Regions from separate parts of the Gellertiella sp. DMC107 genome, predicted to be linked through region 2. Evidence: riboswitches for the same ligand, from Rfam matches in the RefSeq annotation. Region 2 holds a riboswitch; the other holds the start of a gene.
The links. Region 2 has a riboswitch for FMN ahead of ACT54B_RS13510 (DMT family transporter). Riboswitches for the same ligand answer to the same signal wherever they lie in the genome.
Positions count from the first base shown of each region.

Region 1: linked by a shared signal. The riboswitch ahead of ribB (3,4-dihydroxy-2-butanone-4-phosphate synthase) and the one ahead of ACT54B_RS13510 (DMT family transporter) in region 2 are both predicted to bind FMN.

Region 1 covers NZ_JBQUZZ010000006.1:156,548-164,458, reverse strand. The annotation lists gene nirK (copper-containing nitrite reductase) at 44-1,174, shown strand; gene ACT54B_RS18795 (SUMF1/EgtB/PvdO family nonheme iron enzyme) at 1,304-2,206, shown strand; gene ACT54B_RS18790 (Crp/Fnr family transcriptional regulator) at 2,321-3,013, shown strand; gene ACT54B_RS18785 (pseudoazurin) at 3,134-3,580, shown strand; gene ACT54B_RS18780 (methyl-accepting chemotaxis protein) at 3,649-5,442, shown strand; FMN riboswitch at 5,513-5,658, shown strand; gene ribB (3,4-dihydroxy-2-butanone-4-phosphate synthase) at 5,787-6,434, shown strand; gene ACT54B_RS18770 (pseudouridine synthase) at 6,489-7,277, opposite strand; gene prmB (50S ribosomal protein L3 N(5)-glutamine methyltransferase) at 7,375-7,911, shown strand, end outside.
Region 2 covers NZ_JBQUZZ010000003.1:574,544-582,454, reverse strand. The annotation lists gene clpX (ATP-dependent Clp protease ATP-binding subunit ClpX) at 1-100, shown strand, start outside; gene lon (endopeptidase La) at 550-2,970, shown strand; gene hupB (DNA-binding protein HupB) at 3,165-3,440, shown strand; FMN riboswitch at 3,618-3,766, shown strand; gene ACT54B_RS13510 (DMT family transporter) at 3,905-4,813, shown strand; gene ACT54B_RS13505 (aldo/keto reductase) at 4,832-5,818, opposite strand; gene ACT54B_RS13500 (hypothetical protein) at 5,962-6,915, opposite strand; gene ACT54B_RS13495 (calcium-binding protein) at 7,080-7,911, shown strand, end outside.

The DNA of each region.
Region 1 (7,911 bases), on a different contig from region 2:
GAAACGGCGTCGAAGTCATTGAGGAAGAAAGGGGGACATAGCCATGTCCGATTCCATGAAACTGACCCGCCGCTCCATGCTTGCCGGCGCAGCCCTTGCAAGCGCAGCCGCACCGGTGCTCGCCGCCGCCAAGGCCTCTGCCGCCGCAGCCGCTACCCCGGCCGCCAAGGTCGATATCGCCTCGCTGCCGCGCCAGAAGGTAGAGCTCGTCGCGCCGCCCTTCGTCCATGCCCATACCCAGAAGGCCGAGGGCGGACCGAAGGTCATCGAATACACCATGACGATCCAGGAAAAGAAGCTCGTCATCGACGACAAGGGCACCGAAATTCACGCCATGACCTTCAACGGCTCGGTTCCCGGTCCGCTCATGGTCGTGCATCAGGACGATTATGTCGAGCTGACGCTGATCAACCCGGATACCAACGAACTCCAGCACAATATCGACTTCCATGCCGCCACCGGCGCGCTGGGCGGCGGTGCGCTGACCCTCGTCAATCCCGGTGAAACCGCCGTGCTGCGCTTCAAGGCCACCCGCGCCGGCGTGTTCGTCTATCACTGCGCACCTCCCGGAATGGTTCCGTGGCACGTCACCAATGGCATGAACGGCGCAATCATGGTTCTGCCCCGCGACGGCCTGAAGGACGGCAAGGGCAACGACCTCGTCTATGACAAGGTCTATTATGTCGGCGAGCAGGATTTCTACGTGCCGAAGGACGAAAACGGCAATTACAAGAAATATGAAAGCGCCGGCGACGCCTATGACGACCAGCTCAAGGTCATGCGCACGCTGACCCCGACCCATATCGTCTTCAACGGCGCGGTCGGCGCGCTGACCGGCGAAAAGGCTCTCAAGGCGGAAGTGGGCGAACGGGTGCTGATCGTACATTCCCAGGCCAACCGCGATACCCGTCCGCATCTCATCGGCGGGCATGGCGATTATGTCTGGGCCACCGGCAAGTTCCACAACCCGCCGGATGTGGATCAGGAAACCTGGTTCATCCCGGGCGGTGCGGCAGGGGCTGCCTACTACACGTTCCATCAGCCCGGCATCTACGCCTATGTGAACCACAACCTCATCGAAGCCTTCGAGCTCGGTGCGGCGGCCCACTTCAAGGTTACCGGCGACTGGAACGACGACCTGATGACCGCCGTCGTTGCCCCGAACGCCACCTGATCGCGACCGGCTTTCCTCCGATCCCCCAGGCCGCCGGCTTCTGCCGGCGACCGCATCCGGGGCGGCGTCTCGCCGCCCCGGCTTCCGACCCGCAAGGCCCGGCAAGGGCACCCATGACAGGAGCGCGCCGTGACAGCCACCATGAAATACGGCCATGAGTCGACGCTTTCGCTTCTTTTTCCCGCAAGTCTCGTGCTGTTGCTGTCAGGAGCGCTGGCGCTGGAGGCGGGCCTCTGGAACCCGCGCCCCTCCGATGCCGATCTCTACCGGCCCGTGACGGTGACGCTTGCCGCCGGCAGCTTCACCCACCGGCTCGACGGAGACTATTACCGCAAGGGCTATGCCGTGGACGCGCCCCGCCAGACCGTCACGATCCCGGCTCCGCTCGAGATCATGAAATTTCCGGTGACCGCCAGCAGCTACGACGATTGCGTGGCCGAGCTTGCCTGTCCGCCGCGCGAGCCCGGGCGCCAGCCCGCAGCGCCGGCCGGCGTCGATGTGCCGGCCACCGGCGTCAGCCATGACGACGCGCTCACCTATGCGCGCTGGCTCTCCTCCCACACGGGCGAGACCTATGACCTGCCGAGCGATGCGGAATGGGCCTATGCCGCCGGATCGTCCTTCGTCGACGATGCGCTGGGCATCGATCCCGACAACAAGAACCCGGCCATCCGCTGGCTTGCGGATTACAACCGGGAAACGGCCCGCAAGGCCTCTTCCGATCCCGCGCCGAAGCCGCTCGGCCATTTCGGCGTGAACGAGAACGGCCTGTCCGATCTCGCCGGCAATGTCTGGGAGTGGACCTCCACCTGCCAGCGCCGCGTGGATCTCGAAAAGCCCGCGGATCAGGCGACCGATACGGCCTGCGGCATATTCGTCGCGGAAGGCAAGCATCGCACCGCGCTCAGCTCCTTCGTGCGCGACCCGAAGACGGGCGGCTGCTCGGTGGGTGCACCGCCGGACAATCTGGGTTTCCGGCTGGTGCGCCGCCCGGGCCTTCTCCAGTGGCTGGGCCAGAAAATCGGCCTTTGACCGTGCATAGGGGAAATTACGGGCTTGTGCCGCCGGGAAAAGCCGGAAAGAGTCCGCCGAAGCGGAGCCAGGATCCGCTCCCCGCCGCATGAAACCTCAGGAAGTCCCATGGCCTTGCGCATAGATCGCAGCATCGTCAAGCCGTTGCCGCTGTTTTCGCGGATGACCGATAGCGAAATCGACCTCATTCTCTCGCATGCCAGCTCCAGCCGCGCCGCGCAGGGCGAGGCGGTTTTCCTGCAGGGCACGCCGGCCAGTCATTTCTTCCTGCTGCTCAACGGTCGCCTCAAGGTCACGCAGGTGACGCCGGATGGGCAGCAGATCATCGTGCGCGTCGTGCATCCGGGCGATCTCTTCGGTTTCGCCAAGGCGCTCCAGCGCACCGATTATCCCGGAACGGCCCATGCGGCGGCCGAAAGCCTCTATCTGGCCTGGCCGACCTCGCTGTGGTCCTTCTTCGTCGAGCAGAACCCCGCGCTGGCCGTTTCGGCCCTGCAGACCATCGGCAACCGTCTCGAGGAAGCCCATACGCGCATCCGCGAAATGTCCACCCAGGAAGTGGAGCGGCGCGTGGCCCATGCGGTGCTCCGGCTTGCGGGCAAGGCGGGGCGGCCGGAAGAGGGCGGTATCCGCATCGATTTCCAGATTTCCAAGCAGGATATTGCCGAAATGACCGGCACGACGCTGCACACGGTCTCGCGCATTCTCAGCGCCTGGGAAGACCGGGGACTGGTCGAGGGCGGGCGGCAGAAGCTTCTGGTGCGCGACCTCACCGGCCTGTCGCGGCTGGCCGAAGGCGAGAAGTGATTTTTCTCAAATTCCGCTCCGATATTTGACGCGGCGCAAAGTTTGCGCGGCCGGTTGCTTTATCACTTGTCTCACGCCGCCGGTGTTCAAGACCGGGACGAACTTCAAGGAGACAAGAAAATGCCACGCTTTCCCTTTGCGCTCGCCGGTGCGGCGCTTGCCCTCTCGCTCGTTGCTGGTGCCGCTGGCGCCGCCGATTTCGAAGTTCACATGCTGAACAAGGGCAAGGATGGCTCGATGGTGTTCGAGCCGGCGCTGACCAAGGTTGCTCCGGGCGACAGCGTCACCTTCATCCCCACCGACAAGGGCCATAATGTCGAAACGATCAAGGATCTGATCCCGGCCGGTGCCGAAGCCTTCAAGAGCAAGATGAACGAGACCTACAAGGTCACCTTCACCGCGCCGGGCGCCTATGCGGTCAAGTGCTCGCCGCATGTCGGCATGGGCATGGTCGGCCTCGTGGTGGTGGGCGACAAGCCCGAAAATCTCGATGCGATCAAGAATGCCAAGGTGCCGAAGAAGGCCGGCGAACGGCTTCAGGCCGCCATCGCGGCGCTCGGCCAGTAAGCAGAACAGGCATGATGGGGCGGCGGAAATTGTTCCGCCGCCCTTTTCCTATCAAGCGGCGGATTTCCATGAAACATGTATCGATTGCTGGAAAAGTCCTCACCATTCTCGGCCTGTTCGGCCTCTTTGCCATCGGCATGGCCGTCTATTCAGGCCTCGCCATGATCCGGGTCGAGGCGGCCTATCACGGCCTTCTCGACGGTGGCGTCAAGGCGGCATCGCAGGTGGCCAGCGCCAACCGCATGCTGCAGGCCAGCCGCGCCGCGCTGGGCGAACGTCTGCTGGTCGGGACGCCGGAAGGCGTGACGGCGGCCGACGAGGAAATCGCCTTCTCGCGCCAGCGGCTCGAAGCCACCTTTGCCGATTCGATCGGGGCGCTTCCGGGCGATGGCGATCTTCCCGTGCTGCGTGACCGCACCTTTGCCCTTCTCGACGGCGACTGCCGGCCGGCCTCCACGGTGGACGATGCCGCCCGTGAGGCCTATCTCACCGCCTGCCAGCCCCAAATCGCCGCCCTCAGCAAAGACCTGACGACCAAGCGCGCGGCCATCTATGACGGCGCCCGGATCGCCAGCGAGACCCTGGCCAGCGATACGAGCGACAAGGCCCGCAACACCGGACTTTTCATGGTGGGAGGCCTCGTTCTCGTGATTGCCGGTGGCTATGTCGCGATCCGGCGCATGGTCGTCTTCCCCGCCACCCGGATCAGCCAGTCCATGCTGGTGCTGTCCGAAGGCAATCTTCAGGCCGCGATCGAGGGTGAGGACCGCCGGGACGAGATCGGCTCCATGGCCCGGGCGCTGGCCGTCTTCCGCGACAATGCCCGCAAGGCACTTTCCGACGAGAAGCTTGCCGCCGAGGACCGGGCACGGGCCGCCGATGCCCGCGAGGCCGAGCGGCTTTCCGCCCACCGGCGCGCCGAAGAGCTGAACGATGCGGCCAACCGGCTCGGCGATGCCCTGCGCGCCCTGTCTGCAGGCGATCTCACCTGCACGCTCGACACCGCCTTCGCACCGGAACTCGACCGGCTTCGCGTCGATTTCAACGCCTGTGCGGCGCAACTGGCCCAGACCGTCACCACCGTCGCCCATACCGCCGAGGCCATCGACAGCAACAGCCGCGAAATCTCCGTCAGCGCCGATCATCTCTCCCGCCGCACCGGCGAACAGGCCGCAGCCTTGGAAGAGACGGCAGCCGCGCTCGACCAGATCACCGTCAATGTCGGCCATTCCACCCGAAGGGCCTCCGAGGCCCGCGCGGCCGCCGGAACCGCCAATGCCAGCGCGGCCGAGGCCGAAGCCGTGGTCAATCGCGCCGTCGATGCCATGCAGCGGATCGACCGCTCCTCCTCGGAAATCGCCAATATCATCGGCGTGATCGACGAGATCGCCTTCCAGACCAATTTGCTGGCGCTGAATGCGGGCGTCGAGGCGGCGCGCGCGGGGGAAGCCGGCAAGGGCTTTGCGGTCGTTGCCCAGGAAGTGCGCGAACTCGCCCAGCGCTCGGCAGCGGCGGCGCGCGACATCAAGGCGCTGATCGCCCATTCGGCCCGCGAAGTGGAAACCGGCGTTCGTCTCGTCGGCGAAACGGGGTCGGCGCTCCGGGCCATCGAGGCGCATATCCTGGCGATCAACAGCCACATGGACGCGATTGCGACGGCCTCGGGAGAGCAGTCCGCCGGCCTTCAGGAGGTAAACCGCGCGGTCAACAGCCTCGATCAGGTCACCCAGCAGAATGCGGCCATGGCCGAGGAAGCCACCGCCGCGAGCCACGCCCTGACGCTCGAGACCGAACGGCTGCGCCACCTGGTGTCTGCCTTCCGTCTGGAGGCGTCTTTCGGCAAAAACCGTCGCGCTGCGTAGGATTTGTCGCGATTGAACGCTGCGTTCGCGCGGAGAGACTTGCATTTTCTCCGCGCCTCCGCCATTTTCAGACTGTTCTCAGGGCGGGGTGAAACTCCCCACCGGCGGTATCGGGAGAAATCCCGGAGCCCGCGAGCGCTTCCGGGCAACCGGGAGGTCAGCAGATCCGGTGCGAGGCCGGAGCCGACGGTATAGTCCGGATGGAAGAGGACAAGACAAAGCGACCGCCTGTAAAAGGGCGGCGCAGCGATCTTTGTTCGCCCAAGGGACGTTTGGCTGATCCGCCATGTGGCGGTGATGGTGCAACGAAGCCGGTATCCGGCCAACCCTTGAAAGACTGCAACATGACCATTTCCAAAATCGAAGATGCGATTGCCGCGCTGGCCCGTGGCGAGATGATCGTCGTCGTGGACGACGAGAATCGCGAGAACGAAGGCGACGTGATTTTTGCCTCCGAGGATGCCTCGCCTGAAAAGATGGCCTTCATGATGAACAAGGCCCGGGGCCTCGTCTGCGTCGCCATGCCCGGCGAGCGGCTCGATGCACTCGACCTGCCGCTGATGGTGCCGAACAACACGGAATCGCTGCAGACGGCCTTCACCGTCTCGGTCGATTATCTGCCGGAAACCACCACCGGCATTTCCGCCGCCGACCGGGCGGCGACCGTCCGCGCGCTGGTCAACCCCGCCTCCCGTCCGGAAGAATTCGCCCGCCCCGGCCATATCTTCCCGCTGCGCGCCAATCCCCGGGGCGTGCTCGGCCGTCCCGGCCACACGGAAGCCGCAGTCGATCTCTGCCGGTTGGCCGGCAAGTTTCCGTCGGGCGTGATCTGCGAAGTGGCCAATGACGACGGCACCATGGCGCGCCTGCCGCAGCTCGAAGTCTTTGCCGAGCAGAACGGTCTGGTTCTCGTGACCATCGAGGATCTCATCCGCTACATCAAGGCCGAGAATGCGAAGGCCTCCGCCACCCGGGTGGTGGAAGCCGCCTGAGCGGAAGTACAGCCTAGCCCTCCTGCGGGCGCCCTCGCGGCGCCCGACGGGACCTCACGCGCGGCCGATTGCCCGTTTGAGGCTTTCGACTTCCTGAGGCGTCAGCGCCCGCACCGCACCCTTTTCCAGCGTTCCGAGCGGAAGCGCCCCGATCGCCACCCGCACCAGCCGCAGGCATTCAACGCCCAGCGCCTCCAGAATGCGGCGGATCTGGCGGTTCTTTCCCTCGTCCAGCGTCACCTCGATCCAGGCAGTCCTGTCGCCTTCCCGGATGAGCCGGGCATCGAGCGCCTTCAGGTGCTCCCCTTCATGGGAAACGCCGTCGCGCATGGCGGCGAGCATCGTCTCATCCGCGTGCCGGTCGATCTGCACATGATAGATTTTCGGCAGATGGGTGTCGGGATCGAGCAGCGCCTGCGCGAAAGTCGTGTCGTTGGTGAAGAGAAGCAGCCCCTCGCTGGCCTTGTCCAGTCGCCCGACCGGCGAGAGATGGGTGGCGTCGAGCCCCTTCAGGCAGTCATAGACGGTCGGCCGCCCTTCCGGATCGTGGCGCGTGGTGACGAGACCGCGCGGCTTGTTCAGCATGAAATAGAGGGGCTTCTCCGCGGCGACCGGCTTGCCGTCCACGGCAATCCGCGCCGTCTCCACATCCACCCAGCTCAGGGGATCGGTGATGCGCCGGCCATCCACGCTCACCCGGCCCTCCCGCACCAGCCGCTCCGCTTCCGTACGCGAGCAGAAGCCGCGCTTGGAAAGGGCCCGCGCCAGCATGCTGCGCTTGCCCTCGCGCTCGGCGGGTTTGGCGGAAGGAGCCCGTTTCGGGCGCCCGTGGCTTTGCTTCATTCTCGGCTCCGGCTGTGGACATGCAATCCGGGCGGCGGTTGACCGCCCGGGACTTCGGTTCTAGAGCCATACCAGAAATTTTGCCCGAAGTGAGATCATGTTGACCCAGGACGACATCACCCGCGAACTCGTGACGCTGCGCGACTACTGGCGCTATGCCATCTCCCGCTTCAATGCCGCCGATCTGGCCTATGGCCATGGCACCTCGACCGCCGGCGACGATGCGGCCTTCCTGCTGCTCGATTCGCTCGACCTGCCCATCGACGTGCTCGACCCCTTCCTCGATGCCCGCCTGCTGCCGGCGGAACGGAGGCTTCTGGCCGAACGGATCGAGGCGCGGGTCACCACCCGCAAGCCGTCGGCCTATCTGACCGGCCGCTCCTACATCCAGGGCATGCGCTTCTTCGTGGACGAGCGGGTCATCGTGCCGCGCTCCCATATCGGCGAAATCCTGTTCAACGAATATATCCATTCGGAAGGCTCCGCTTTCCTGCCCGATCCGATGATGGTGGAAAGCGCCGTCGATATCTGCACCGGCTCCGGCTGCCTGGCGGTGATTGCCGCAAAATTCTTCCCGAATGCCCTCATCGAAGCGGTCGATCTCTCGGCGGACGCCCTTGAGGTCGCGCAGCGG
Region 2 (7,911 bases):
GCGCGAGGTGGTCATCTCCGACGAGGTGGTCCGTGGCGCGGCCCGTCCGCTCTACATCTACGCCGACCGCGTGGAAGAAAAGGCGAATGCCTCGGCGTGAGCCGGCATGTTGCGTAATATTGGAAAAGGCCCGCACGCGCGGGCCTTTTTTCGTTCAGCCACTGTCCTATCTCGCTCCGAGGGGGAGCCGGATGCTTCGCCGGCAGGGACGGTCTTGTGCGGCACGACGTAACGCTTTGATGTCCGGTCCGCTTTTGATTGTTTGCGTGGCGTGCGACAACGGTTAAAAAGGTGACTCGGATATGTTCGCGCCCGCGCGGCGTTTCTGCCAGAGCGCTCGGCTTGGCAAGCTACACGTTAGTTAGCCCCCCTAGTTTGCGGTCATGGCATGGCGTGACCGGGTATGAGTCAAGGACATCCGGCTTGGGTCGGAGCACCTTGAAAATGTGAGTATCGATCTCCACTTGTGGAGCATTCAGAGCATGCCCGCCGCCCGTTTCCCGGTGCCGGCGGAAAGAAGCCCCGGCGGGGCTTTGGAAAGGAACAATGATGACGAAAAAAACCTCTGCTGCAGGTGAGCGCGCCTCGTATCCGGTTCTGCCGCTCCGCGACATCGTGGTTTTCCCGCATATGATCGTGCCGCTTTTCGTGGGTCGCGAGAAATCCATCCGCGCGCTCGAAGAGGTCATGGGATCCGACAAGCAGATCATGCTCGCGACCCAGATGAATGCCGGCGATGACGATCCGTCGCCGGAAGGCATCTACAAGGTGGGTACGGTCGCCAACGTCTTGCAGCTCCTGAAGCTCCCCGACGGCACCGTCAAGGTGCTGGTGGAAGGCCGCGCCCGTGCGAAGATCCATAGCTATTCCGATCGTGAGGAATTCTATGAGGCGCTGGCCGACATTCTCGAAGAGCCGAAGGACGATCCGGTCGAGGTCGAGGCGCTCAGCCGCTCGGTCGTGTCCGAATTCGAAAGCTATGTGAAGCTCAACAAGAAGATCTCCCCGGAGGTCGTCGGTGCGGCGAGCCAGATCGAGGACTACTCGAAACTGGCCGATACGGTCGCTTCGCATCTCTCCATCAAGATCACCGAGAAGCAGGAGATGCTGGAAACCACCAGCGTCAAGACCCGCCTCGAAAAGGCGCTCGGCTTCATGGAAGGCGAGATTTCGGTTCTTCAGGTCGAGAAGCGCATTCGCTCGCGCGTCAAGCGCCAGATGGAAAAGACACAGCGCGAATATTACCTGAACGAGCAGATGAAGGCGATCCAGAAGGAGCTCGGCGACGGCGAGGATGGCCGCGACGAGATGGCCGAACTGGAAGAACGCATCAGCAAGACCAAGCTTTCCAAGGAAGGTCGCGAGAAGGCTGAAGCCGAAATGCGCAAGCTGCGCCAGATGAGCCCGATGTCGGCGGAAGCCACCGTCGTGCGCAATTATCTGGATTGGCTGCTGGGCCTGCCCTGGGGCAAACGCTCGAAGATCAAGACCAACCTTCACAATGCCGAGAAGATCCTGGAAGAGGATCATTTCGGTCTGGACAAGGTCAAGGAGCGCATCATCGAGTATCTCGCCGTGCAGGCGCGTTCCTCGAAGATGAAGGGCCCGATCCTTTGCCTCGTCGGCCCGCCCGGCGTGGGCAAGACCTCGCTTGCCCGCTCCATCGCCAAGGCCACCGGCCGCGAATACGTGCGCATGGCGCTTGGCGGCGTACGGGATGAGGCAGAAATCCGCGGTCACCGCCGCACCTATATCGGCTCCATGCCGGGCAAGGTGCTGCAGTCCATGAAGAAGGCCAAGAAGTCCAACCCGCTCTTCCTGCTCGACGAGATCGACAAGATGGGGATGGATTTCCGCGGCGATCCGTCCTCGGCCCTGCTCGAAGTGCTGGATCCGGAACAGAACAGCACCTTCATGGATCACTATCTCGAGGTGGAATACGATCTGTCGGACGTGATGTTCATCACCACGGCCAACACGCTCAACATTCCGGCCCCGTTGATGGACCGCATGGAAATCATCCGCATTGCCGGTTACACCGAGGAAGAAAAGCTGGAGATCTGCAAGCGTCACCTTCTGCCGAAGGCGATCCGCGAGCATGCCTTGCAGCCTAAGGAGTTCTCGGTCACCGACGAGGCGCTTCGCGAGGTGGTTCAGTCCTACACGCGGGAAGCCGGCGTGCGCAGCCTGGAGCGCGAGCTGATGAAGCTCGGTCGAAAGGCTGTGACCGAGATCATCAAGGGCAACACCAAGTCGGTCGAAGTCACGGCTGAGAACGTCAAGGATTTCCTCGGCGTTCCGCGCTATCGCCATGGCGAGGCCGAAGGCGAGGATCAGGTCGGTATCGTCACCGGTCTTGCCTGGACGGAAGTGGGCGGCGAATTGCTGACCATCGAAGGCGTGATGATGCCGGGCAAGGGCCGTATGACCGTCACCGGCAACCTGAAGGACGTGATGAAGGAATCGATTTCCGCGGCGGCTTCCTATGTCCGTTCGCGCGCCGTCGATTTCGGCATCGAGCCGCCGCGCTTCGACAAGTCGGACATCCACGTGCACGTGCCGGAAGGTGCGACGCCCAAGGATGGTCCGTCCGCAGGGGTCGCCATGGCCACGGCTATCGTGTCGGTCATGACCGGCATACCGGTTCGCCATGATGTTGCCATGACGGGTGAAATCACCCTGCGTGGCCGTGTATTGCCCATCGGCGGCCTCAAGGAAAAGCTGCTCGCGGCGCTTCGCGGCGGCATCAAGAAGGTGCTGATTCCCGAGCAGAACGCCAAGGATCTTGCCGAGATCCCTGATAATGTGAAGAACAGCCTGGAGATCGTCCCGGTCTCGCGCATGGGCGAGGTTATCAGCCACGCCCTGGCCCGCGTGCCGGAGCCGATCGAATGGGACGGCACCGTCGAAACGCCCGTGATCGCAACGGTCGAGGGTGTGGACGACGCCGGTCAGACCATCGCTCATTGACGGTCAAATCGGTTCGAAATCGATAAAAACAGTGAAAAGGCCAGCGCCATGCTGGCCTTTTTTGTGAAAAAATGGCTGGAAACGCTTGCATTTCCGGGTATTGCAGGGCTTTTGAGTTGCGGCTGACAGGAGCTTTCGTATTCTGCGCCCGAAGCATAATTGAGTCGTTTCAAACCATTGAAAGGGGTGGAAACATGAACAAGAATGAACTCGTCTCCGCGGTCGCCGAAAAGGCTGGGCTGACCAAGGCCGATGCAGCGTCTGCCGTTGACGCTGTATTCGAAACCGTACAGTCCGCTCTGAAGGCTGGTGGTGACGTCCGCCTCGCCGGTTTTGGCAGCTTCACCGTATCTCGCCGCGAAGCTTCGAAGGGCCGTAACCCTTCCACCGGCGCTGAAGTCGATATTCCGGCTCGCAACGTTCCGAAGTTCACCGCAGGCAAGGGCCTGAAGGATGCCGTGAACAGCTGATTGGCTGGCACGGGCTGAAGCTTTGCTTCAACTAGGATCAAGGCACGCATTCCTTTCCGGAAAGCGTGCCTTTCTTTTTGGGCCGGGATCCGCGATCGCTCCGGCGAAACCCTGTGCCTCTTGCGGGGAGGGGGCGAAGGGCGGCCTTGTATCGGCAAAATCTTTGCTTTACCTATGAACCGTTCTCAGGGCGGGGTGAAACTCCCCACCGGCGGTAAGGAGCCTGCTCCAAGCCCGCGAGCGCTTGTCTTCTGGGGAAGACAGGGTCAGCAGATCCGGTGTGAATCCGGAGCCGACGGTCACAGTCCGGATGAAAGAGAACGGGAAACAGCGCCGCTTTGCGAGCCCCTTGCCTGGCTCGCAGGCGGTATCGATGCCCGCGCCGCACCCCTGGGGAAGGCGTGGAACTCTGCCTTTGCCCGTGCGTCCTGATTTGTGTCAACCGGTTCCGAGGGGGAACGAACATGAATCAGAACCTGACATCCGCCGGCGCATCGCCGGCCGTTCGTGGCGCGGCCTTCATGATCCTTGCGGGGGTCGCCTTTGCCGCGCTCAACACCATCACGCAGCATCTCACCATGAATCTCGGCCTGAGCTCCACGTCGGATGCCTTCTGGCAGTATTTCCTGGCGCTGGTTTTCTCCGTGCCGCTTCTGGCCCGTTCCGGGTTGAAGGCGCTGAGAACGGCCCATCCCTACACCCATATTGCCCGCGTGGCGCTGTCCGTGCTCGGCGTTCAGGCCTGGGTTTACGGTCTTGCCCACGGTGTGCAGATCTGGCAGGCGATTGCCCTTGTCATGACCTCGCCCTTCTTCGTGACTGCGGGCGCGGCCCTGTTCCTCGGCGAGCGGGCGGGCAAGGAGCGCTGGCTGGCGACGGCCGTCGGCTTTTCAGGGGCGATGATCATCCTGCGGCCCTGGGCCGACACGATCACGCTGGCAGCGATTGCCCCGGTTGCGGCGGCAGCGCTCTGGGCCGGCGCCTCCCTGTTGACGAAGAGCGTGCTGGCGAAGGACAGTTCGGCCACGGCCACCCTGTGGCTTCTGCTGATGATGTCGCCGGTCAATGCCGCCTTTGCGGTGGCAGGCGGCTTTCAGGTGCCGACGGGCGAAATTCTGGCCTGGCTGGTCGTCTCCGGCCTGCTGATGGTCGGCGCGCAATACTTCCTCGCCAAGGCCTATGAGACGGCGGATGCCGCCTATGTGCAGCCCTTCGACGACCTGAAGCTGCCGCTGAACCTGCTGGCCGGTTATCTGGCCTTCGGCTATGCGCCGGAAGGGCAGCTTTGGCTGGGCGCGGCGATGATCCTCGCCGCTTCCCTCTTCATCCTCTTCGTGGAGCGCCGGCAGGAGGCGCAGAGGGCGGCGGCCTGAGGCCATTCTCAACACGGCTTACCAGCGCTGGTGGACGTGCGGCGCCACAAGCCGGTCATAGATTTCGCGGGCGGCCGTCATCACGTCGATGTTGAGTGCCTCGAGATCCGCAGCGGCTGCATTGGCCCTGGCCTGTGCGGCGTTGCGGGCGCCCGGGATGACCACGGTAACGGCATCGTTCATCAGGATCCAGCGGAGCGCGAAGGCGGCCATGGAGGCCCCTTCCGGCACCAGCGACCGGATTTCCTCGACCGCTTCCAGACCCACCTCGAAAGGCACGCCGGCAAAGGTCTCGCCCACATCGAAATGCTCGCCATGCCGGTTGAACAGCCGGTGATCGTCGGCGGCAAAATGCGTGTCGCGGGTGATCTTGCCGGAAAGCAGGCCGCTGGCCAGCGGCACACGCACGATGACGGCGACATCGTTCATCTTCGCGCCTTCGAAGAAGAGCTGGGCGGGCCGCTGGCGGAAGAGATTGTAGATGATCTGCACGCTGGCGCAGTTCTGGTATTCGATGGCCTTCAGCGCCTCCTCGACCCGTTCGACGCTGACGCCCCAGGCCTTGATCTTGCCCGATGCCACCAGCTCGTCCATGCCGTCGAAGAGCTCCGGGCGGTAATAGACATCGGTCGGCGGGCAGTGAAGCTGCACGAGATCGAGGCAATCCATCTCGAGGTTCTGGCGGCTGCGATCGATGAAGGCCTCGATATTGGCCTTGGTGTAGCCGTCCGCCACATGCGGCGAAAGCCGCCGCCCGGCCTTGGTGGCCACCATGGGCCGTGGGCCCGAGCGGGTCTTCAGCACCTCCGCGATGATCTTCTCCGAACGCCCGTCGCCATAGACATCAGCCGTATCGATGAAGGTCATGCCGGCATCGAGCGCGGCATTCAGCGCCTCGCGCCCGTCGGCTTCGCTCACCTCACCCCAGGCGCCGCCGATCTGCCAGGCACCGAAACCCACTTCGGAGACGGTAAAGGGAAGGCGGCCAAATGCATGCTGACGCATGATGGAAACTCCTCGCTATCAAGAAAAACCCGCGGCCGAACGGCCCGGGGCCTCTTCATATCAGGAGGAGGCGAAAAAGGGGAGGGCAAAGAATTAGCCCCGCTGCGGTGATTGCGCGGGGCTCTGCGGTGCCGCAAGGTGTTTCAATAGAACATCAAGTCTTTGTCGTCCGATTTCGTCAGTGTCGAAAGCCGACCGAACGACCAGTTGCCGGTGCACATGTCCAGACACACATCGAGACGTTTTCGTTCCTTGAGCACAGAGCCATCTTCCCGATAGGTTACGAAATGGCCGTTATCCTTGAGCTCTGCGACCAGACGGCCATCGGATGCCTTGAATTGGTAGGGAGAGAGACGGTATTCACCGTTGTCGATCTTGTGAAGGGCTCCCGGCATCTTATTCAGCCAGATTTCAAAATCCAGTCGACTTTCTGCAAAACCATGTATTCCCCCGCAGTCAGCAAGGCCCTTTTGCAATGACTCACGCATATCAAAGTGAGTTAATGCCATGTATGTCGGATAATCATCGGCGATAAGCTGCTTGTTTGATTTATAGTCATTGCCCATTTTTGTTTCCCCGCCCAACGTCGGTCGGTCGAGCGTATGGAAATCCCCGTTATACTCGATGACGTCTTCTACTATGGAGCCGAACTCCTGCGTCGCTTTTTCGACTTCCGCGCTCCATGCTTCGCTGACCGGCGGATTGAGTGTTGTCGCCTCCACCAGCCTGGTCTGAAATGTGCCGCGAGGCTCGGTGGCGGCCGTTTCACCAATGACCAGAGACCGAAGCCGCCTGAAGTCAAACATCAGTGCCATTTCTTCCTTGCTGGGAGTGTATTGGACTGTGCCGTCCGGAAGTTGCGTCAATGTCCCGCGTTTGGGCCGTCGCACGTCCGTTGCAGCCTCGTTTTCCTCTGAAACCTCGTTTTCCTCAGGCACATTGGCCTCATCCAGCTTGGCCTTGCTGGCTTCGGCGAGCCTTTCTGTCCTGGCATTGTTGGCAATACGGGTGATTTCATCCACCTCGTTTGAGGCGACCTGCCGTTCTGGCAGTGACGGCCGGAGAATCTGCAAAGCGCTGCTGATCGACATGGTCATGGTCATAGTCCTAAAATTAGATTGACATAAAAGTCGGAAAAACTAAAACATAGTATGGTTAACAGTAAGCTAATAGCGCTGAGGCGGTTGATCATCTCTCTCAGCCAATCGGTCAATTCAACTCGGTCGCAGCTCGGCTAGCTGCTCCATGAAGGAGTAAAGCGATGTATACAAAAAATGTAGATACCGGAAGGTGGGAAGATGACTATGATATACACTTCAATTATACATATAGATTTGGATATAAATGGCCGACAAAATTTGGTTTCTGGCAAAATGTAGAAGGTACAGATGAAAAAGACAGGATATATGTATTGACAAACAGTAATACTGGATTTTTATGGACTGCCGCAAAAATATATAGTATGCATGGTATTGATTCAATTTATTGCGCGGATACGGGAGGAGATCCTATATATTTTAACGAGTTGGACTTAATGTTTTCGAATCCAATTAAATTTATGAGTGGAGTTGTTGGATTTTATGGAACATATCTGAATGATATTTTTTTGGGGTCGAATTTAGATGAAAAAGTAATCGGAAATGGAGGGCATGATATAATATACGGGAACGGAGGCGATGACGTTATTTACGGTGATATACTGTATGACAATTATAATTTGGATTTCACAAATGGATATTCAAATATAGGAAATGATTACATTTCGGGTGGGGAAGGTGATGACAAGATATATTGTGGAGCAGGTGATGATGAAGTTTATGGAGGCAGTGGTAACGACCTGATTTATGGGGGCGAGGGTAATGACCTGATATCGGGTGGGGACGGAGACGACATAATATATACTGACGGATATGATTATATAGACGGGGGCAGTGGCTACAATGTCGTTCATCTGGAAAGTTTTGCAGCTGGTGCATCGTTAAACTTGTCTGCCATGTCTTCAAAATGGAGGAATATCTCGGGTTTTTCCGGGAATGAATCGGACAATATCATAAATGGCGATAGCAACGACAACACGATCTACGGCGACCGGG